Regions from separate parts of the Desulforamulus ruminis DSM 2154 genome, predicted to be linked through region 1. Evidence: a T-box and tRNA genes for the amino acid it is inferred to sense, from the RefSeq annotation. Region 1 holds a T-box; the other regions hold tRNA genes.

Region 1 (7,530 bases):
CGATAGTATCGTCATCGACGGCTTTATCCGCTTTAGATTAAAGGAATACATTAACGATCTGAAAGAAGCCGTTGACCAGGCCGTTGACGACTTCTTAATGGAAAGAGAATACCGGGAGTTCATTCAACTGTTAAAATATTTTGTCGAGATTCAGGATCCCAAAGTAGAATTGGTCAATGTCCTGGTGAATGCTCAGGGGGCCTATAAGCTTTACGACGAAAAACATAATGCCATCAGCAGTGAGTTTCTGGAAGGCTATATCCTGGATGTCATTGATAACGAGATCAATTACGAGGATCTGCTTATCAGTGCTTTAATCACCATCGCCCCTAATAAAATAGTTTTCCATGGCACCTCGCCCAATAAACCGGACAACACCCTGGAAACCATAAAGCATGTTTTTACAGGCCGGGTATTGGAATGCAGCGGCTGCAAATTATGCCAAAACCAGCAGCAGTAACGGTGTTAAACCGGCTCTAGATTGAAAATAAACAACGGAATTTTTTTTGAAAGGCTTCCGGTTCAGATACGGAAGCCTTCTTACATTCTGTTTTATTGCACCTCAATAAACAATCTGGTATAGTTAATGACATTGATTGATAAAGTGGAGGTGAAGCAATTGGATTGGTGGGCTGCCTTATCGATACCGGTCATCAGTGCCTTCATTGGATGGATCACCAATTTAATTGCCGTTAAAGCAATTTTTAAACCCTATGAGCCTTTGCGAATTCCCGGTCTTCCCTGGGGCATTCAAGGCGTTGTGCCCAAAAGGAGAGCCGAACTGGCGAAAAGCATCGGAGAAATTGTTGAACAGGAATTGGTGAAGGTTGACGATCTCCTGCAGCAAATGAAGTCTCCGGAAATACTGGACCGCATAACCCATTCAGCCAATGAGTCAATTCGTTGTATGATTATTGAGCGCATTCCCTCCTGGGTGCCCAATACCGTAAGAGGGGTTATTCTTGAAATGATGGGGGACATGCTGGATAAGCAAATGCCTCAGGTGGTACGCCAAATCATGGAAGAGTCCGGCGGGGGTGCTCTCGGGGAGAAAATAAAGCTGGCCCAATTGGTGGAAGAACGGCTGAATGCCTACGATATCAAACAGATTGAAGCGTTGATTTTAAAGGTTGCCTCCAGGGAATTAAAACATATCGAGCTGCTGGGCGGTGTACTGGGTTTTATCATTGGCTTGGTCCAGGTGGCCATTGTTTACCTGTCAACTTGACTTTTTTGAATCCGTTCACTATAATGAAAAATAATTTATATTTGGCTATGAAGGGGAAAAGTAAGCCGGTACGATCGTTCAGAGAGGGAGAGCCATAGGCTGTAAGCTCTTCCCGGTACAGCAGGCTGAAAGACCACCCCGGAGCTGTTTGCTGAAAATCAAGTAAGCAAACCGGATGACACCGTTATCGTCCTTGAAGGTGGGAGAATTGGATTTTCTCCAACCAGGGTGGAACCGCGGATATGAACCCGTCCCTGTATTGATCAGGGACGGGTTTTTAGTATTTTTAAGCCGAAAGGAGATAGAACCATGGTAAAGATTACCTTAAAAGATGGCTCTGTTAGAGAATACCCGGCGGGTACGACGGTTTTAGAGATGGCAAAAAGTATCAGCCAGGGACTGGCCCGGGAAGTTTTGGCCGGGAAGGTGAATGGCAGGCTGGTGGACCTCAATTATCCCCTGGAAGAGGACGCGGCCTTGGAACTGCTGACCTTTAACGACCCGGAAGGGCAGAATATCTACCGGCACAGCACCGCCCACGTCATGGCCCAGGCGGTAAAACGACTGTTTCCGGAGGCCAAATTGGCCATTGGACCGGCCATTCAGGACGGCTTCTACTATGATTTTGATGTAGCCACGCCCTTTACTCCGGCCCAGTTGGAGCAAATTGAGGGGGAAATGAATAAAATTATTAAGGAAGACATCCCCTTTGAACGGGTACAGATTTCCCGGGCGGAGGCGCTGGAACGCTTTAATAAAAGCGGGGAAATTTACAAAGTGGAACTGGTCAATGACCTGCCGGAGGACGCCGTCATTTCCTGCTATCATCAGGGAGACTTTGTGGATCTCTGTGCAGGACCTCATGTACCTTCCACCGGTCGTTTGAAAAGCGTAAAGCTGATGAATCTTGCCGGGGCTTACTGGCGCGGCAGCGAGAAAAATAAAATGCTGCAGCGCATCTATGGCACCTCTTTCCCCAAAAAATCCCTTCTGGACGAGCATTTGTTCCGCCTGGAGGAAGCCAAACGCAGAGATCACCGGAAGCTGGGGCAGGAGCTGGAGCTTTTCAGCATTCAGGAGGAAGGACCCGGGTTTCCCTTCTTTCATCCCAAGGGGATGGTTTTGCGCAATGAGCTGGAGAATTTTTGGCGGCTGCAGCACAAGCGCCGCGGTTACCAGGAAATTCGCACCCCCATTATTCTGAACCGGGAATTGTGGGAACAATCCGGGCACTGGGATCACTATAAGGAAAACATGTATTTCACCAAAATCGATGATGGGGATTACGCCGTTAAGCCCATGAACTGCCCGGGAAGCATTCTGGTCTATAAGGCAAAAATGCACAGCTACCGGGATTTACCCCTGCGCTGGTGTGAATTGGGCCTGGTGCATCGTCATGAGCTCTCCGGTGTGCTGCACGGTTTAATGCGGGTACGCTGCTTTACCCAGGACGACGCTCATATCTTTATGCTGCCCAGTCAAATCAAGGATGAGATCATAGGGGTTATTGATCTGTTTGAAGATTTTTATAAGACCTTTGGCCTTGGCTACAGTGTGGAATTATCCACCCGCCCGGAAAAATCCATGGGTTCCGACGAGGATTGGGAACTGGCCACCAATTCCCTGCGGCAGGCCCTGGAGAGCCAAGAGCTGCCTTATAAAGTCAATGAGGGAGACGGCGCTTTTTACGGCCCCAAAATTGACTTCCATCTGACCGACAGCCTTGGACGGACCTGGCAGTGCGGGACCATTCAACTGGATTTCCAAATGCCCGAAAGGTTTGATCTTACTTATGTGGGTGAGGACGGGCAGAAGCACCGGCCGGTGATGATTCACCGGGTGGTCTTCGGCAGCATCGAAAGGTTCATTGGCGTTTTGACCGAACATTTTGCGGGGGCTTTTCCGGTTTGGCTGGCGCCGGTGCAGGTGAAAGTAATGCCCATTACCGAAAGGCAGCATCCGTATGCCGGAGAAGTGCTTAAGCGGCTGGAAGCCCTGGATATCCGGGCGGAACTGGACGCCCGCAATGAAAAGATCAACTACAAAATCAGAGAGGCCCAGACCCAAAAAGTACCCTATATGCTGGTGATTGGCGACCGGGAAATGGACAACAAGGCGGTGGCGGTTCGCCAGAGAGGCAAAGGCGATACCGGGGCGGTGGCCCTGGAGGAATTCATCAAGACCATTCAAAAGGACATTGAAAATAAAACGATTTTCTAAAAAACAAAGCCTGCGCTACCAAGCAAAGCTTAAACAGACAAATTGTTGACTGAGCAGGCAAAGTATGGTACAATGACAACGTTGTAAAATTATATAACTTAAGCAGAAGCATCCGCTTCTCACCTTACGCCCAAGGCTAGTAGGGTTCGATAGTATACAATAAGCTGTCTTATTGTAGTGTGTCTGATTTTTAGCGGGTGTATGCCCGCTTTTATTATTGCACAAAAAAACTCTGGAGGTGATTTGGTATTTCCAAAGATCAGCGCATCAATGAAGAAATTCGGGCCCGGGAAGTTCGGGTGGTAGATGCCGATAATAACCAGCTTGGGATTATGCCTGCCAAAGAGGCCCTTCGTCTGGCCGAGGAACGGCAACTGGACCTGGTTGAAGTTGCACCTATGGCGAAACCGCCGGTTTGCCGTATTATGGATTTTGGCAAGTTTAAATACGAGCAAAGCAAGCGTGAAAAGGAAGCCAAGAAAAAGCAGCGCATTATTCAGGTAAAAGAAGTGAAGCTCCGTCCCCGCATTGAAGACCACGACTATCAAGTCAAGGCTAAAAATGCCGAACGTTTCTTAAAAGACGGGGATAAAGTAAAAGTTACTATTATGTTCCGGGGCCGGGAAATCGTTCATACCCAATTAGGACATAAACTACTCATTCGACTTGCTGAGGACTTAAAAGATCTTTGTACCGTTGAAAGACAGCCGAAGCTTGAGGGGAAAAATATGATTATGATCTTAGCACCTAAAAATGAGAAACAGGACTAGAAAGGAGTTGCCCTAATGCCTAAAATTAAAACCCACCGCGGGGCTGCTAAAAGATTTAAAAAGACTGCCACCGGTAAAATCCGTGGCTGGCATGCCTTCCACAGCCATATCCTTGGTAAGAAAACAGCCAAGCGCAAACGGACTCTGCGTAAATCCTTAATCATCAGCGAAGCGGATGCCGGTCGTCTGCGCAGATTGTTGCCCTATTAATCCCTAGTATCGATTTGTTCACATAGAAGGAGGTAATCATCATGCCACGGGCTAAAAGCAGTGTGGTTTCCCGTAATCGACATAGAAAAATTTTAAAGCTGGCCAAGGGCTACAGAGGTTCCCGCAGCAAGCTGTTCAGAGTAGCCAATCAGGCGGTTATGAAAGCCCTGTTTTATGCTTACAGGGATCGCCGCCAGAAAAAACGCGATTTCCGCAAACTTTGGATCGCTCGTATCAATGCCGCCACCCGTATGAATGGATTGTCCTACAGCCGTTTTATCAACGGACTGAAAAAAGCCGGTGTGGAGGTCAACCGTAAAATGCTGGCGGATCTGGCCGTTCATGACGCTCAGGCCTTTAGCCAGTTGGTGCAGGTGGCTAAGCAAAACCTGGCCTAACAGCGGGTATAAAATAAGTTTATGGTTTTAAACTAAAGCATGGTTCAAAGGACCATGCTTTTTCTATTTTACCCCTAGCAAAATCTTTGGGATTTGCTATAATTTATCCGTTGATAAAAGTGGAAGAAGGCGAGAGTCGTTGCAAATAATAACCGGGTTTTTTCGTCATCCGCCGCGGGTGCTGGTTGCAGGGTTTGCCCTTGTTATACTGACCGGTGCTTTATTGCTGAGCCTGCCCCTTGCTTCGGCCTCCGGACAGCCCACAGATTTTCTCACGGCCCTTTTCACGGCCACCTCCGCCGTGTGTGTAACCGGGCTGGTAGTGGTGGATACCGGAACCTACTGGAGCAGTTTCGGGCATCTGGTGATTATTGCACTGATCCAGGTGGGCGGTCTGGGCTTTGTGGTTATGGCGGTATTGTTCTGGCTGCTGATGGGACGCCGGGTCACCTTCCGGGAACGCCTGCTGATTCAAGAATCCCTTAACGTCATTGATCTCAGCGGCCTGGTACGGCTGGTGAAAAAGATTATCCTATTGACCTTTTCAATCCAGGCGGTTATTGCCCTTTTGCTGATGCTGCGCTGGGTACCCGAACTGGGCTTAGGGAAGGGCATATGGTTTGGGCTTTTTCATGGAATTTCTGCCTTTAATAACGCGGGCTTTGACCTGTTTGGCCAGTTTCGCAGTCTGACGGGATATGTCAACGACCCCATTGTAAATATTGCCATCGGTGTGGCGATTATTCTGGGGAGCATCGGTTTTACTGTAATCTTTGATCTGCTCAATTTTCGCAAAAGAAGGAGACTATCCCTTCATACTAAGTTTACTCTGGTGATGACAGCTTTGCTGCTGCTGGTTGGAGTAGGGATTATCTTTCTTTTGGAATTGAACAACACCCTGGCTTCCTTAAGTCCCGGCGGAAAATTGCTGGCTAGCTGGTTTCAGTCCGTCAGTCCCCGCACGGCGGGGTATAATACCCTGGATATAGCCGCCCTCCGTCCGGCAACCTTATTTTTTCTGATCATCATGATGTTTATTGGGGGGTCTCCGGGTTCCACCGCAGGCGGTATCAAGACAACCACCTTTGGCATGCTGGGATTGACGGTTCTTTCCCTGGCCAGAGGAAAAGAAGATGCTGAGCTGTTTGGCCGGAGAATTCCCAAAGACCAGATCTATAAAGGATTGGGCATCTTGTTGATTGCCATTAGCTGGATTGTTTTTGCAACCTTGCTGCTGAGTATTTCTGAAAAGGCGGATTTCCTGGTGGTCATGTTTGAAGTGGTTTCCGCCTATGGTACGGCAGGGTTATCTGCAGGGTTAACTCCGGAATTATCTCCCTTTGGACAAGTTATTATTATATTCACCATGTTTTTGGGACGCCTGGGCCCTCTGACCATTACCTTTGCCCTGGCTGCCCGCCAGCTTCGCAAACAGCACCTTCGTTACCCGGAAGAACGGATTATTATCGGTTAGGAGGCTTGAAATTCAATGAAACAATTTGCCGTTATCGGCCTTGGGCGCTTTGGCACCAGTGTGGCGGTGACTCTGACCAAAATGGGGTACGAGGTTTTGGCTTTGGATAATGATGAAGAGCGGGTCAACGGCATCATTGATGAGGTGACCCATGCGGTGCAGATCGACGCCCTGGATGAGCATGCTTTAAAGGCGGTGGGAATCCGCAATTTCGATGTAGTGGTGGTAGCTATCGGTCAGGAGGTGCAGGCCAGTATCCTGGTTACGGTCATCCTGAAAGAAATGGGCGTTAAAAAGGTGGTGGCCAAAGCTCAGAACGAACTGCACGGCAAGGTTCTGGAACGGGTGGGAGCCGATAAAGTGGTCTTTCCGGAAAGGGATATGGGCGTAAAGGTGGCCCATGGTCTGGTTTCCAAAAACATTATGGATCAAATCTCCCTGTCCCCGGAATACAGCCTGGTGGAGATGGCGGCCCCGCCCCAATTTGTAAATAAGAGTCTGGAGCAATCCGGCGCCCGGCAGAAATACGGGGTCAGCATTCTGGCCATACGCAAAGGGAAGGATATGATTATCTCCCCCGGCGCCAGCCAGGTGATTCATGAGGGGGATGTGCTGGTGGTTATTGGCAAAAGCGAAAAACTGCAGATGTTTGATACCGTAGAGATATGATGATTACTGCTGCGCAAAATCCAAAAATAAAATATATCCGCCGGTTAGCCCAACGGGGGTTCCGGCAGAAAGAAAAAAAGTTTCTGGTGGAAGGGGTTCGCCTGGTGGAAGAGGCTTTCGCCAGCGGCTGGCGTCTGGAAAGTTTTGTCTACACGCCGGAGGCCCTTCAATTGGATCGGAGTGCACAACTGCTGAGGGAGGCGGAGAACCGCTGCCAGCAGGTGTTGCAGGTTACTCCCGGGATTATGGCGGAAATCTCCGATACCGAGACCCCTCAGGGGATTCTGGCGGTGCTGTGGCAGCCGGAATATGCCCTGGCCGATGTCCTGCCGCCGGGCCAAATCCCCCTGGTGGTGGTGGTAGACAGGGTGCAGGATCCGGGCAATCTGGGCACCATTATCCGTTCAGCGGACGCCGCCGGAGCCACCGGAGTGATCTTGTTAAAGGGCACGGTGGATCTATACAATCCCAAGACCCTGCGCTCCACTATGGGCTCCCTGTTTCATCTGCCGGTGGTTCCCGGAGAGGAGGCTGCCAACGTTTTGCAGTACCTTGCCTTGG
Region 2 (7,530 bases), 1.9 Mb from region 1:
CAGCAGTAATTTTTGCAACCCGTATGTAAATGAAAAAACCCGGTCGCCGGGTTTTTATACTTTCTATAGGAATTTAAAAAACATTCTTCAAGGGGCAGGAGGGTTCTCCTCCCCGGAAAAAGAATGTCGCCCCGGAGGCAAAGGGCGACAGGCATAAGGAGGAGGTATGTTTGTAGGTTAATGAGCTTTTAAATCTTGACATTAAATCATGTGCGGCATTTTTGTTTTTTAGAACCGGTAATAATGTCCATAATAAGTAAAGACAGAGACCATACCCGGCTCCTTGATTGGCAGGGGGTTATTCAATCAGAAAATTTTCTGATTTGAAATTACTATAGTATCTACCGGAGTAAGCTGTAAATTTTAATACACAATAATCCGGGTCTGTTACACCTAATGGATAATATATGGTATCTCCTTCACGCCAAATCATTTCTTTAGAGGCATGATCTTCAAGGACCTCCATGGTTCCCTTTAACATTACACCTCTAAAAAATCTTTTGTCGCAGAAGTATACACTTGATTTTGAATTTTTTCTATACTGTCCTGCTCTCATGGATGAAGTGTTGGTAGTAAAATAAAGAACCTTAATACCCTCTCTCTTGCGAGGAGGCAGCATGGCTTTCATATTAGGAAAGCCTTCGTCATCTACGGAACTGATAAAAGCAATACCCTGTTTATCAATTATGTTGCCTATTGTTTTTTCTGCATCTCTCATTTTAATACACTCCTTGTAACGAAATGATATAAGAAATATATCATTTCATAACTAAATCGTACATAACATACTTTTTTGCGAGATATTTTCCTTTTTAAGCCAAAAGCCTGATGTTCCATGTAATCGGTAGACACTATGTCTTTTATAATAATAGACCTTGGTCCTCCAAATATAATTTTGAATAGTGTTGCGTAACTTATCTACAAAACTAAAAAAGCTCAAGCTCGCTTGAACAAAAGAGCCTGAACATATAAAACGACGGCCGATGTTTGGACATTCCGGAAAGAATGTTTCCAAACATCAACCGTCGTTCAATGTGGAAAGTTAGGTCAAAAAAGATGCAGGTCATTCGCTGGCCCGTCTATTTAACCTCCGAATCCTTAACTTACTTCAATTTGGTACTGCAAATCGTTCCCGTTGTCCGATTGGCAAAGGTTACCGCCGTTCCCGTTATATCGATGCTGCCTATCCGCGTGGTGTCCGAAGTTTTAAAAACCACGGCACCCGACTTATCAAAAATCATAATCCGGTACTTTGACAGTTCCGTTTCCTCAAAGGTGCAAATCAGATATTCATTTTGATCACCGGCAATTTTCATTCCTTCTAACACTGCCCCGTCGTTTACGTTTTTACCGTCATCATCGTAAAGGTTTCCATTTTCGGCATTCTCCCAGTAGCCCTTTCCGTTGAGAACTGCAAAGCTCCGGATTTCGACGGACGGCTGTGTTAGCTGCTTAACGAATTCTTCGTTTCCATTTTTTATGGAAATCCGATACAATGCGCCTTCACTCACGTAATACAGATAGTCCCCTTCCTGCTGGAAGCCCATCGCTTCGTGCCTGCTCATTCGTACCGTTTCATTGGTATTGATGTTCACTCTGTAAATGCCGTTCTTCTCTGTCGCATCTTCCTTCATATTGAAGGCGAGGATATAGAGATTTTCTCCGTCGAGAACAACATCATCCGATCCGCCGCCGCCTCTTCCGTCAGGCTCCACCTTCCAGGACCAGCCATAGAGATAATCCTGATCTCCAACCGGAATGTATTCCTCGCCAATTTTCCTGTAAAGGTTGCCTGAACCTGGCGCGTGTCCTGTCCAGTAGGTAAACACTTTATCACCAAAGGTTTTGACCTTGCTATAGCCGTTTTGTAGTTCCGTGGTGCTGCCGTCATCGTTGAGCCTGAAGATGTGGTCTGACCCCATTATTGCGCCGCCTGTATGATAAAACAGGTGTGCCTCTCCGTTTTCAACATAGAGTCTGACATAATATAATACGTCGTTGACGGGCAACTGATAAACTGTTTTTGTCTTTGTGGGATCGGACAGCAGCGCCTGTATGATCTGTCCTTTTTTCCCTTGATAGTAGATATATTTTTTTGTCACCGTAGTGCTGTTTATCTTCCCGTCGTCATCCTTCAATATGTCGCTTCCGCCGAAGCTCGTTTGTTCAAGCTTGGGGTTGTCGGATTTGATGATGAGCCCTTCCTTAGGACTGAAATTGTAATCCCAGCCAAATTCATTGACTGCAAACTCCCAGGTCATGGGAAAATAAGTAATATCTCGGAAGGACAGGAACGGATATTGTTGCTTAGTGTTGTCCACGACCTTACCGTTGACTTTAATCGGAAAGGTCGCCACTGTCGCCTTGTAGCTTCCCTTGTTTGTCGTCGACGAAGAATACGGCAAATACGCAGCGGTGATGTCTGTTTTCTCAATGGCAAGTCCCTCCGCATTGCCCTTCCACTGTGTTTCCAGTCCGAGGACGCGGCAATCATTGTAGGTCATGGGGAAATATGTGATATCGTTGTACACGATAAAGGGATATTTGCTCTTACCAAGATCGATCTTGACCCCATTGACCGTAACAGGATAGGTCGGCACTGAGATGGTGACGGTCTTTGCCGTCTGTGCTCCATAGACCGATACCGGCAGCCCTGTTGTAACTAATACTGTGATTACAAAAAGTGCCAATAATTTTTTCGTCTTTCCTTTTATAATATCACCCCCCTATTTACCTTTTCTTTTGATAGAGATTTTACACACTGCCATAATATCAGTTCTTCGCTTTTAACTCAATGACCATGTCTTTTGGTAAAAAAACGTAACATTTTTCTTAAGTTTCAAATTATACTGGATTCCGGGCTCGTTTAGGAGATTTTACTTTTTTTATTAAGAAATAAAATATCAAAGTCCACGAAGCAGGTTTGTGATACATCACAATCTCTAAAAAACAAAACAAGCCAAACATCTTACTGTCTGGCTTGCTTTGATATCTTTCGATAAAACTGGCGGAGCTGACGGGAGTCGAACCCGCGATCTCCTGCGTGACAGGCAGGCATGTTAGGCCACTACACCACAGCTCCAAAAAATGGTGGGCGATGACGGGATCGAACCGCCGACATCCTGCTTGTAAGGCAGGCGCTCTCCCAGCTGAGCTAATCGCCCTTACGTGACTCGCAAGACTTATATTAACAAAATTACAACGGATAGTCAATGTTATTTTTACTCAAATTTATTTTTTCTCCCATTTATAGAATATTGCCCCGCAGTTGCAGCCGTAGGTAACCCGGTCCGTTTTTATCCCTTCAATGATGCTGAGAATGGTTACAGGGCCGTCGGCAGAGTATAGATAAGATTTACATTGGGGGCAATATTTGTTGAATCCCCGTTGTTTACCATAGATATAGGCGATGTCTTTATCCGCTGTGCAATGTACAGAAAAAGAACCGTAGTTATAATGGGAAATGTGGTGTTCATCCAGTAGGGCACGGATATTCAACAACATGATTTGCCGCTGCCTTCCGTTCTTAGTTTTGAGAAAGGTAAAGATGGATGTGTAAACTTCATTCACTTGAGAAGGGAATGGCAATACCCTGCAAGACAAAAAAATTCCTCCCTTTTGTACAATGGCCATAAACATAGTATAAAGATAGTATATACAATGGGTGCCACTGGCAAACTTGAGGAGGAGATCATGCATTGACTTGCGTATGCTTTTTTGCTAATATATTTTTTATTACGGGCGATTAGCTCAGCTGGGAGAGCGCCTGCCTTACAAGCAGGATGTCGGCGGTTCGATCCCGTCATCGCCCACCAGACAGGCTGCTATAGCTCAGTAGGTAGAGCGTATCCTTGGTAAGGATAAGGTCACCGGTTCAATCCCGGTTAGCAGCTCCATATTTTTCTTCGGTTTTGCCTTGAGCAAAACCTTTTTTTATTTTTAAGCATTGTCAAGTGCTACATTTTAAGCGGAAAATTAATTAAGCAAGCTGTTTTAAAGGGTTATTTGGCGGGAGAATCCAACAATTTGTCGGCTTCCTGCAAGGTGCAGGGAATTTCGTGGGTCAAGGTCATGGCAATGTTTTTCAAGTGTTCGCTAATTTTTATATAACAGTTCATTAAATCCGTTTGCACAAGGCTAATGGATTCTTGCTCCTCTGTATCTTTTTGCATACGGGCGATATGGCTCATTTGCAGGCGGAATTGAAAATCAACCAGGTTTTCCTGTGATTCCTTGGCCTTATCCGCCATATAGCAATTGTTGGTGGCAACGGCCGTATTCACAACCTGAAGTAATTGAACGGTTTTTTGATGCAGGAGCAGCATTTCCTTTTGATCCATAGGATTAAATTCCAGGTTTTTCATGGTCATATTCTCCGCTTTACCAATGATATTTCTTTCCACCACATCCCCGATAAACTCATATTCCCGTACAATATGGATCAGTCCCATGGCACGGTTAAATTCATCCTGGATTAAGTGATGCCTTAATAATTTGGTAAGATAGTCGTTGGTGGCCAAAGACAACCGGTCGACTTTATCTTCCTTTTGCAGAATTTTATCCGCTTTATCCTGATTGAAGGATTGCAATAAGGGATAGATGGATTGAACCATATCCTGGATATGATCGGAGATATGAATAATTTCTTTTGTAGCCATGCCAATGGCCAGGTCGGGGCTGGACAACAGATTTTCATCCAGGTACTTGGGTTTCACTTGGTCAAGGTCATCCTTTCTATCCGGGACCAGGATTTCAAGAGCCTTGGCAAAGTACTGAATAAAGGGTAAGAATAGTATGGCCATGGTAATATTAAAAAAGGTATGGGTATTGGCCACCTGAAATCCGGGGGAAGCGGTGAAAGAAGAAATCAGTTTGGATAATTGGCTGACGAAGGGGAAAAAAAGCAATACCCCGGTTATTTTAAACAGAAAATGGGCGATGGCTACCCGTTGAGACTCCCGGGATGATCCAACACTGGACAGCAGGGGGGTAAAGCTGGTGCCGATGTTTGCCCCGAGCAGCATATAAATGGCCGGCTGCAGAGCAATCATATGCTGCATGGCTAAAAGCATAATGATACCAATGGTGGCGGCGCTGCTGGACATCAGAAAGGTGAAGAGGGCTGCCAAGGCAATATCCAACAAGGGATGATTGCTGATGTGTATTAAAATTTGACTAAAGCTTGGGTCGTTTTTTAGTGGGGACATGGTATCGGACATAATTTTTAAGCCCAGGAACAATAGGCCAAAGCCGATGATGGCCAGGGCCATGCGTTTTCTGCGATTGGTTTTGGACCATAAAAATAAAAAAGTGCCTATGCAAATGATGGGAAGGGACAGTTCCGTTACTTTCAAGGCAATGAGTTGAGCGGTGACGGTACTGCCGATGTCCGCCCCAAGAATAACCGCCAAAGCGTTTCTTAAACTGATGATGGAAGCGCTGGTTAACCCGATGAGCAACACCGTGGTGGCGGTGCTGCTTTGAAATACCAAGGTAATCAGCGTACCCAGGGCCAACCCGGAAACTCTGTTTTTAGTGAGATAAATAATTGTTTCGCGAAATTTTTTACCGGCTATTTTCTGTAAATTATCTTTCATTAAGGACATGCCGTATAATAAAAAGCCTACCCCGCCGATCATACTGAAGACCGTATTTTGCCAAGTCATAAGACCGCCCCCAATGAAAAAAATAATGTTAAAAAAATGTTAATTTTATTAAGGATATGTAAAATAATTAATTCGTGCAAGCTTTAATTATAATTATATTAAGTATAAATTCTTAAGTAAAAGCCCTTTGACGAGGTTTTTCTTCTTTTGTTAACGGTTCCGGGGCTTGCATAATCAACGAGCTTTTGGTAGTATAGCTATGGATCAATTTCCACTTAAAAGGAGCAAGGTTTGCTTTCCTTATATACGCTACCGTGGCTCAGTTGGTAGAGCAGCTGATTCGTAATCAGCAGGTCGCCGGTTCAAATCCGGCCGGTAGCTCCAAGGTTATTAGGCTGAAACAGTGCAGGATCGTATCTGTTTCAGCCTGATTTTTTTATGCTGCACTGAAAACAATGTCAGATGAAGTATTGATTAAATTACCGATTATTTATATTTTATATGCCTTCTGGGCGATAAAGCGAATTTACTGCATTGACCTAATGATAGTGCCATGATAAAGTAAGTTAAAGAAAAAGGGAGTGTATTGATGTCGGTAATTCTGTAAGGATTTAAGTTAAGCGCATGAGATGAGCAGTTGTTCTGCTCTTGTTTGTGTTGTCAAAACTGCCTTACAGATTGAACGAACATCCATTTTTATAATGGTGTAATTTGTAGCGCAGTAGTATACTGCGCTTTTTTGTTTTCTTTCTATAGGGCGAAAATTAGAAAGGAAGATTATCATGTATTCATTTACAGACCAGTTTATGTCCAACGATAAAAATGCAGAGTTCTTAAAAGCCACTATGATGGGGCCAAACGCCATGCGATTGGCAGAGGAATTGGCGTCACACCTGAACATCAAAGAGAATATGCGAATCCTTGACCTCGGTTGCGGGTGCGGTCTTTCCACACTTTTGTTAGCAAAAAAATATGGTGCGTCCGTTTTCGCTGCCGACCTTTGGATTTCGCCCACTGAAAACTATGAGCGTTTTCAGTCTATCGGGATTGAGGATAAGACTGTTCCGATTTCTGTAGACGCGACCAAAGGTTTGCCTTTTGCAAACGGATATTTTGACCTGTTGTTCACCGTCGATGCCTATCATTATTTCGGTGATACGGCAGAAATGCTCCCGTCGCTCATTCCTTTTGTGAAAAAGGGCGGCTATATCGCCGTGGCTATTCCCGGATTAAAATACGAATTCGGGGAAAATATTCCCGAGGCAATGCAGCCGTTTTGGAATAGCGAGGTGGAAAGAACCTTGCACTCTCTTGATTGGTGGAAGGATTTATGGCAGAGAGCAGAGGGCATTGAAATGGTAGACATTCGTGAAATGGCTTGCTGCAAGCAGGCATGGAGAGAATGGCTGACCGCCTACCATCCCGTTGTCGCTGGTGACATCAAAATGATGGAGGCCGAGGGCGGCAAGTATTTTAATCTAGTTCAGTTGATTGCTAAAGTCGTTTAATTATATTTTCCGTGTTGCCGTTTACCTTAGTGCCCAAGGGCGCGCCTAATAAGCATAATGCCAAGTCCACGAAACACCACTTACAAAATATGGTATTATGAGGCTGCTGTGGAGGCGGGAACAGAGGCAATTCATAAGAAATAGGTGTACTTTCAAAAAACATGTCCAAATTGAGGACATGTTTTTGCTTTTGCTTGAATGCCATTACAGTGAAGCGTCCAGGACTCGAACCATATCTTCCGGCAAAGGGATTTGAAAAGATAAAGCCTGGCTTGTTCTCGGGTGCAGGAAACTGATTTGGTCGGCGTGTAGACAGTGCCGTTTTATTTGGGCCATAGGACCGCCGTAAAGTTGATCTCCCACTAAGGGATGCCCCAAGTGAGCTAAGTGGACTCTGATCTGATGGGTCCGGCCTG
Region 3 (7,530 bases), 1.7 Mb from region 1:
CTGTTTTGGCAGGCTAAATTAACCGGTCCTCTGCTGCTGGTGATTGGCGGGGAAGGAAAGGGACTGGGCAGATTGCTTAAGGAAAGATGCGATATGCTGGTCCGTCTGCCCATGCTGGGACAAGTAGGCTCCTTAAATGCCTCGGTGGCAGCTGCATTATTGGTGTATGAGGTCGTACGCCAGAGAGGGTAGGTTTGTCCGTGCAAGATTTTTATGTAGTGGATGGATATAATGTTATTCACGCCTGGCCGGATTTTGAAGGAATCAAAGCCGGCGGGCTGGACCATTGCAGGGATAGACTGATTGACATCCTAGCCAATTTTGCTGCCTTCAGCGGAGCCCGGGTGAAAGTGATTTTCGATGCCCACTTGGTTAAAAGCGGCATTGAGCATGCGGAGTTTATTCATGGCGTTGAGGTGTTTTACACCCAAGAGGGAGAAACCGCTGACTCGTTGATTGAAAGATTGGTGGGGGATTTGGGCAAGCTGGGAACCGTCTATGTGGTAACCTCCGATTGGGATGAACAAAGAATTATTTTTGGCCGCGGGGCTTTTCGGGTAACACCGAAAGAGTTTAGAGAGCAAATCGTACAGATAAATCGACAGCAACAGGAGAATTATAACAAAGAAAATCCCACAGAAGGCTATCTGGAGGACAAATTGCCTCGAGAAATCAGGATAATTATGGAAAAATGGCGTCGCGGGAAGAACTGATGCCTGTCCGGGTTGGACTTTTTTTACCTTGACGAGTCTTTTTAACATAAGATATAATGATTCATGGAACTCTCTAAGAACGTTCTTTTTTTAAATAATTAACTATTTAACCAATGGGTAAACAGACCCCGGTGATATTAACGGATATGTCGTTTTTCTTTTTTGTAGTTGCTTAGTGATAAAGAAGCGGGGGCGATGGATTTGAATTCAAATGCACAAAGGGAAGTTTCCGGAGGCTACCAGGTAATGGTTGATGAAGATGTCGTCGAGTTTGCTCGTGAAGGTGACGATGCGGCCCTGGAGTACTTGATTAACAAGTATAAAAACTTTGTGCGTGCCAAAGCCCGCTCGTATTTTCTGATCGGCGCAGATAGAGAAGATATTATCCAGGAAGGCATGATCGGTTTATATAAAGCCATTCGTGATTTTAGAATGGACAAATTATCTTCCTTCCGGGCTTTTGCGGAACTATGTATCACCCGGCAAATCATTACCGCCATCAAAACCGCCACCCGGCAAAAGCATATCCCTTTAAATTCTTATGTCTCATTAAACAAACCCATTTACGACGAGGATTCGGATCGTACCCTGCTGGATGTAATCTCCGGTTCTAAAATTACCGACCCTGAGGAACTGATTATCAGCAGGGAAGAATTTGACGACATTGAAGAAAAAATGGGTGAAATTCTAAGCTCCCTGGAATGGAAAGTTTTAATGTCCTACCTGGAAGGGAAGTCCTACCAGGAAATTGCCGAAGATCTGAAGCGCCATGTCAAGTCCATTGATAATGCGCTGCAAAGGGTCAAACGAAAGCTTGAGAGATACCTGGAAAAACGAGAAGTATAATCTGCCAGCCAACCCCGGGACCCCCGGGGTTATTTTAATGCCAATAATTCTACAAGGGCATATTATTTACCTTTATTTAATATAAAAAATTTAAAGTTAAAAATCTGTAACATTTCCAGACAATACTTTTGGTGAATGGTTGACAGTAACATGCTTATCTGTTATTATATCTCTTGCGCGGTTTGATCCGAATTCTGTGCCGACGTAGCTCAATTGGTAGAGCAGCTGACTTGTAATCAGCAGGTTGCGGGTTCGAGTCCCATCGTCGGCTCCATTTATATACGGAGGGATTCCCGAGCGGCCAAAGGGAGCAGACTGTAAATCTGCCGTCTGACGACTTCGAAGGTTCGAATCCTTCTCCCTCCACCAGTTCACCCCTTCGCAGGCGGAATAATATTTTAGTTGCTCATGAACTTTTGCCTGTGATATAATATTTTATGTTGACGCGGGATAGAGCAGTTGGTAGCTCGTCGGGCTCATAACCCGAAGGTCGGGGGTTCAAGTCCCCCTCCCGCAACCAAATGCTGCTATAGCTCAGTAGGTAGAGCGTATCCTTGGTAAGGATAAGGTCACCGGTTCAATCCCGGTTAGCAGCTCCAAAATTTTGGCGGCGTAGCTCAGTTGGTCAGAGCACTCGGTTCATACCCGTGGGGTCACTGGTTCAAATCCAGTCGCCGCTACCAAACAGCATCCAGTCCGAGGGGACTGGTTTTTTTGTATTTAGCCACTGCAGCCTAATACTGCATTGCTTTGAGGCTCTGTTGTTTGCCTTATACTGAAATTATCCGGGGCCCTGTTGCTAGTAGCCTTATACTGTTTTTCTCTAAGGTCTTGTTGTTCGTATTTAAGTATTTCCTTTGGGCTTGGGTTCTAAAAGAAAGTGCATTCATACTACGTAACAACGAGACCTCCAAGGAATGCCCGTCAGGCTAACAACAGGACCAAGGAGAAATGCGGCATAAGGCTAAAGCCAACAACGGAACTAAGAAGAAAATCCCCAATAAAAGCAGGATTTTTCCATTTCTTATCGAATCGTTCCTATGAATTGTTGACAGGTATAGAATTGGCATCAATGTGAAATAACTGTAGGGAATGACGGCTATTTTTAGCAAACCTTGAAATTGATGGAGGAGGAGAAATTTTCCATGGCTAAGGCAAAATTTGAACGGAATAAACCCCACGTAAACATTGGAACCATCGGTCACGTTGACCACGGCAAAACCACCCTGACCGCAGCAATTACCGTGGTGCTGTCCACCGCCGGCGGCGCATCCGTAAAACGTTACGACGAAATTGACAACGCACCGGAAGAACGTGAACGGGGTATTACCATTAACACCGCCCACGTTGAATACGAAACCGGCAACCGTCACTATGCCCACGTGGACTGCCCGGGCCACGCCGACTATGTTAAGAACATGATCACCGGAGCAGCCCAGATGGACGGAGCGATTCTGGTAGTATCCGCCGCAGACGGCCCGATGCCCCAGACCCGTGAGCACATCCTGCTGTCCCGTCAGGTAGGGGTTCCCTATATCGTAGTCTTCCTGAACAAATCCGACATGGTGGACGACGCGGAACTGCTGGAACTGGTAGACATGGAAGTAAGAGAACTGCTGAACTCCTACGAGTTCCCCGGGGACGACACACCCATCGTGGCAGGTTCCGGATTAAAAGCATTGGAATGCGGATGCGGCAAACGGGAGTGCGAATGGTGCGGCAAAGTGTGGGAACTGATGGATAATGTAGATGCTTACATTCCCACCCCTGAACGTGCCGTGGATAAGCCGTTCCTGATGCCGGTGGAAGACGTGTTCTCCATTACCGGACGTGGTACGGTAGCCACCGGCCGTGTAGAACGGGGTCAAGTAAAAGTACAGGATGAAATTGAAATCGTAGGACTGAGCGACAAACCTCGGAAGACGGTAGTAACGGGCGTGGAAATGTTCCGGAAACTGCTGGATTATGCTCAGGCCGGTGATAATATTGGAGCGCTGCTGCGTGGTGTAGACCGCAAAGAAATCGAGCGTGGCCAGGTATTGGCGAAGCCCGGCAGCATCAAACCGCACACCAAATTCAGTGCGGAAGTGTATGTGCTGACCAAAGAAGAAGGTGGACGTCACACCCCGTTCTTTAACGGCTATCGTCCACAGTTCTACTTCCGTACCACGGATGTGACGGGTATCGTAACCCTGCCGGAAGGCGTGGAAATGGTAATGCCCGGAGATAACATCAAAGTGGACATCGACCTGATTACCCCCATCGCCATTGAAGAAGGACTGCGCTTTGCCATTCGTGAAGGCGGACGTACCGTAGGCGCCGGCGTGGTAACCGGTATCCGGGAGTAATTTTAACTTAGTGTTCCGCTTGGCGGGTTTAATTGCAAAAGGGTAGAGATTTGACCAGGGGGTGAGTTTTCAGCTTGCCCCCTTTTTATATGATGACACCAAGTCAATATTGGAAAGCCTTGCGTAATAGTTAAAGACAAGAATCATTATTAAAGTGGGTTTAATTGCAAATGGTATTAAAAACCAATATTTGAGACAAAATACTGTTATGGATGACTCCGTCACATAAGCTATTGACATACAACATCACTTGTGATAAATTTGTTAAGGTATATTAAGAGGACATAGTCGGTTCAAGTCTTTTTTATGCTGTCAAAAATTTCAAGGTGACAGTATAAGGGCAACGAGGCTTCGGTCTTGGCCCAAGACTTGGCGGAAGCCAAGTTTTCTTTAGTTTTTAGGGAGGTGTCAACAATGCGTGTGGGCGTAACTTTGGCTTGCACCGAATGCAAACGGCGCAACTACACCACAAACAAAAATAAAAAGAACGATTCCAACCGGATTGAGCTTAAAAAATATTGTAAGTGGTGTCATACTCATACAGTTCATAAAGAAACCAGATAGATTGGGCCCTTAACCCCGTATGTTGTGACCTGAGCCGCATTCCATGAGGGGTTTTATTTGAGGCACTACTGGTGAAACATAAAAAGTAAGGATGTGGCGTTTCGGATGGCTGTGCAGAAAAAACAGGTTAAAGCGGTTAGCGCTGCCAAGGAAATAGCGGCAACCAAAGAAACCAGCGGGGCTGATAATAAAAAGGAAACGGCCCCTAGGGAAGCTGCAAAGGCTGTGGCCAAAAGCCAGCCTGCAAAGGCGCAAAAGGTATCCTTTGCGGAACGGGCTGGTGGCATAAAGAAATATTTCCTTGGTGTTAAGAATGAGTTGAAAAAGGTTCATTGGCCCACCCGTAAGGAAATTGTCACTTATACCGCCGTTGTGTTTGTTTCTGTAGCTGCGGTTGCTGCTGTCATCTGGGTGTTGGATTCGCTTCTCAGTTTAGGCGTTTCGGCCATTGTGTCCTAATTGGTATCAGTGAGGGGGTGGGGGACCCGAATGATGATGGGGGTCCCTTCTGTTAATGAGTAAACAGTGGTATGTTGTACATACCTACTCCGGGTACGAAAACAAGGTTAAGGCCAACTTGGAGAGGCGTATTGAATCCATGAATATGGAAGATAAAATCTTTCGTATTCTTGTACCAATGGAAGATGAAGTAGAAATCAAAAATGGCAAGAAAAAGATTTCAAAGAAAAAAGTTTTCCCCGGATATGTCTTGGTAGAAATGATCATGACCGATGATTCCTGGTATGTGGTTCGTAACACGCCGGGGGTTACCGGCTTTGTTGGTTCCGGTTCTAAACCCATACCCCTAAATGATGAGGAATCCAAGGCCATTATCCGGCAAATGGGCATGGAAGAGCAAAAGACCAAGGTTGATTTCAACCTGGGCGAAAATGTTCAAGTATCCGATGGCCCCTTTGAGAATTTTGTTGGTGTGATAGAAGAAATTTACCCTGAAAAGGGTAAAGTTAAAGTTATGGTATCCATGTTTGGACGTGAAACTCCCATCGAACTTGATTTCACACAAATTAAAAAGCTTGACTAAGCTTTAGGCTGTAAGGAGGTGGACTGGATATGGCCAAAAAGGTAGCCGCCATTATTAAACTACAAATTCCGGCCGGTAAAGCCACCCCGGCACCCCCGGTAGGTCCCGCTTTGGGTCAGCACGGGGTTAATATCATGGGATTTGTTAAGCAATATAATGAAGTTACTGCTGCTCAAGCAGGCTTAATTATTCCAGTTGAAATTACTGTATATGAAGACCGGTCCTTTACCTTTATTACCAAAACTCCGCCAGCAGCAGTTTTGCTGAAAAAGGCGCTGGGTATTGAGACCGCTTCCGGTGAACCTAACAAAAAGAAAGTGGGCAAAGTGCCCCGCTCGAAAGTTAGGGAAATTGCTGAATTAAAAATGCCCGATCTGAATGCGGCCAGCATAGAAACTGCCATGAGCATGATTGAGGGTACTGCCCGCAGTATGGGCATTGAAGTTGTAGAAGGATAACTCATCCGGTGGGAGGATGTAGTCCGCTAGTACCACAAAGGAGGAAATCATATGCCGAAATTAGGCAAAAAGCTCCAGGAAGCAATGAAGCAGTATGATCCGTCTGTTCTTTACGAACCGTCTGAGGCACTGGCTATGGTCAAGAAAATTGCTTCGGCTAAATTTGACGAAACCGTTGAAGTGGCTTTCCGCCTGGGGGTAGACCCCCGTCACGCAGACCAGCAGTTAAGGGGTGCCGTTGTGCTGCCCCATGGCACGGGTAAAACCAAAACGGTGCTGGTTTTTGCCAAAGGTGATAAGGCTAAAGAAGCTGAAGTAGCAGGCGCAGACTTTGTGGGTGCTGAAGATATGGTTGAAAAGATTCAGGGTGGCTGGATGGGCTTTGACGTGGCCATTGCCACTCCGGACATGATGGGCCTGGTTGGTAAGCTGGGCCGGGTGCTGGGTCCCCGTGGCTTAATGCCCAACCCCAAAACCGGCACCGTTACCTTTGAAGTCGGACCTGCGGTTAGCGATGCCAAAGGTGGTAAGATCACTTATCGTACCGATAAAGTGGGTATCATTCATGCGCCCATTGGTAAAGCTTCCTTTGAAGTTGAAAAACTGGTGGAAAATTTTAAAACCCTGGCCGACACCCTGGTTCGCATTAAGCCTGCCACGGCCAAAGGCCAGTATATGAAGGCTATTACCGTGTCTTCAACCATGGGACCCGGGGTGAAGATTAACCCCTCTAAGATTTAACCTCTGCTGAAGATCTACAAATGCATACTTTTCCAGTCGTAGACCGTTGGTGTCTTAGGACCTAAAGGCAGATTGCCGCCAACCGAGGCCGGGGTTGAACTCGCAAGTTTGAACTGTTGCGGGCCTCTGTGCATGTCTAAGACACACAGAGGCCTTTTTTATACGCGCCAAGCGATAAAAAGACAACCCGGGCTGCTGCCCGCCGGGGCCGGCGACCAGTTAAGTTTTCTTTAATCCAGGGAAGGAGGTGTAACTTGTGCCAACCACAAAAGCTCAAAAACAAGCCATGCTGGCTGAAATGAAGGAAAAAATCCAGAACTCCCAGGTAACCATCCTGGCTGAATACCGTGGCATTTCTGTTGCCAAAATAACCGATCTCAGAACACGCCTGCGTAAAGCCGGCTGTGAAATGAAAGTGGCCAAAAACACCATTGCCGGCCTTGCTGCCAAGGAAGTCGGTATTGATGGTCTGGAAGACTACTTGAAAAACCCCATTGTCTTCACCTTTGGCCTTGAGGACCCGGTGGCCCCTGCTAAAATTCTGTCTGATTTTGCCAGGGAAATTAAACAGGGCCTCGATATTAAGGCGGGTGTTTTAGAAGGAAAGGTTATCGACGCCAATGGGGTTAAAGCCCTGGCCGACCTGCCCTCCAGAGAGGTATTGCTGGCCAAAGTACTGGGCGGTATGCAGGCTCCCATGTACGGCTTTGCCGGAGTATTGGCTGCCAACCTGCGCAATCTGGTTTATGTTGTGGATCAGATCCGCCAGCAAAAAGAAGGACAGGCGTCCTAAGCAAAACAGCATCATAAAAATCATT

The links. The T-box of region 1 lies ahead of thrS (threonine--tRNA ligase). A T-box ahead of a tRNA ligase gene usually reads a tRNA of that ligase, here a tRNA-Thr.
Region 2: it encodes a tRNA-Thr, which carries the amino acid that the T-box ahead of thrS (threonine--tRNA ligase) is inferred to sense. The anticodon was not compared.
Region 3: it encodes a tRNA-Thr, which carries the amino acid that the T-box ahead of thrS (threonine--tRNA ligase) is inferred to sense. The anticodon was not compared.

Annotation. Positions count from the first base shown of each region.
Region 1 covers NC_015589.1:2,516,380-2,523,909, reverse strand. Annotated here, with positions in the region: gene ytxC (putative sporulation protein YtxC) at 1-460, shown strand, start outside; gene DESRU_RS12560 (DUF445 domain-containing protein) at 587-1,228, shown strand; T-box leader at 1,267-1,487, shown strand; gene thrS (threonine--tRNA ligase) at 1,538-3,448, shown strand; ribosomal protein L20 leader region at 3,543-3,671, shown strand; gene infC (translation initiation factor IF-3) at 3,697-4,218, shown strand; gene rpmI (50S ribosomal protein L35) at 4,234-4,428, shown strand; gene rplT (50S ribosomal protein L20) at 4,470-4,826, shown strand; gene DESRU_RS12535 (TrkH family potassium uptake protein) at 4,966-6,300, shown strand; gene DESRU_RS12530 (potassium channel family protein) at 6,316-6,969, shown strand; gene DESRU_RS12525 (TrmH family RNA methyltransferase) at 6,966-7,530, shown strand, end outside.
Region 2 covers NC_015589.1:657,479-665,008, forward strand. Annotated here, with positions in the region: gene DESRU_RS20705 (hypothetical protein) at 1-29, shown strand, start outside; gene DESRU_RS03190 (pyridoxamine 5'-phosphate oxidase family protein) at 299-718, opposite strand; gene DESRU_RS19705 (DUF5050 domain-containing protein) at 1,104-2,690, opposite strand; tRNA gene DESRU_RS03200 (tRNA-Asp) at 3,006-3,082, opposite strand; tRNA gene DESRU_RS03205 (tRNA-Val) at 3,089-3,164, opposite strand; gene DESRU_RS03210 (hypothetical protein) at 3,232-3,570, opposite strand; tRNA gene DESRU_RS03215 (tRNA-Val) at 3,740-3,815, shown strand; tRNA gene DESRU_RS03220 (tRNA-Thr) at 3,821-3,896, shown strand; gene DESRU_RS03225 (Na/Pi cotransporter family protein) at 4,002-5,666, opposite strand; tRNA gene DESRU_RS03230 (tRNA-Thr) at 5,915-5,990, shown strand; gene DESRU_RS03235 (SAM-dependent methyltransferase) at 6,389-7,114, shown strand; gene DESRU_RS03240 (RluA family pseudouridine synthase) at 7,319-7,530, opposite strand, start outside.
Region 3 covers NC_015589.1:283,606-291,135, forward strand. Annotated here, with positions in the region: gene rlmB (23S rRNA (guanosine(2251)-2'-O)-methyltransferase RlmB) at 1-192, shown strand, start outside; gene DESRU_RS01455 (NYN domain-containing protein) at 201-713, shown strand; gene sigH (RNA polymerase sporulation sigma factor SigH) at 909-1,559, shown strand; tRNA gene DESRU_RS01465 (tRNA-Thr) at 1,758-1,833, shown strand; tRNA gene DESRU_RS01470 (tRNA-Tyr) at 1,843-1,928, shown strand; tRNA gene DESRU_RS01475 (tRNA-Met) at 2,004-2,079, shown strand; tRNA gene DESRU_RS01480 (tRNA-Thr) at 2,083-2,158, shown strand; tRNA gene DESRU_RS01485 (tRNA-Met) at 2,166-2,242, shown strand; gene tuf (elongation factor Tu) at 2,705-3,907, shown strand; gene rpmG (50S ribosomal protein L33) at 4,322-4,471, shown strand; gene secE (preprotein translocase subunit SecE) at 4,577-4,930, shown strand; gene nusG (transcription termination/antitermination protein NusG) at 4,986-5,513, shown strand; gene rplK (50S ribosomal protein L11) at 5,543-5,971, shown strand; gene rplA (50S ribosomal protein L1) at 6,023-6,712, shown strand; gene rplJ (50S ribosomal protein L10) at 6,969-7,505, shown strand.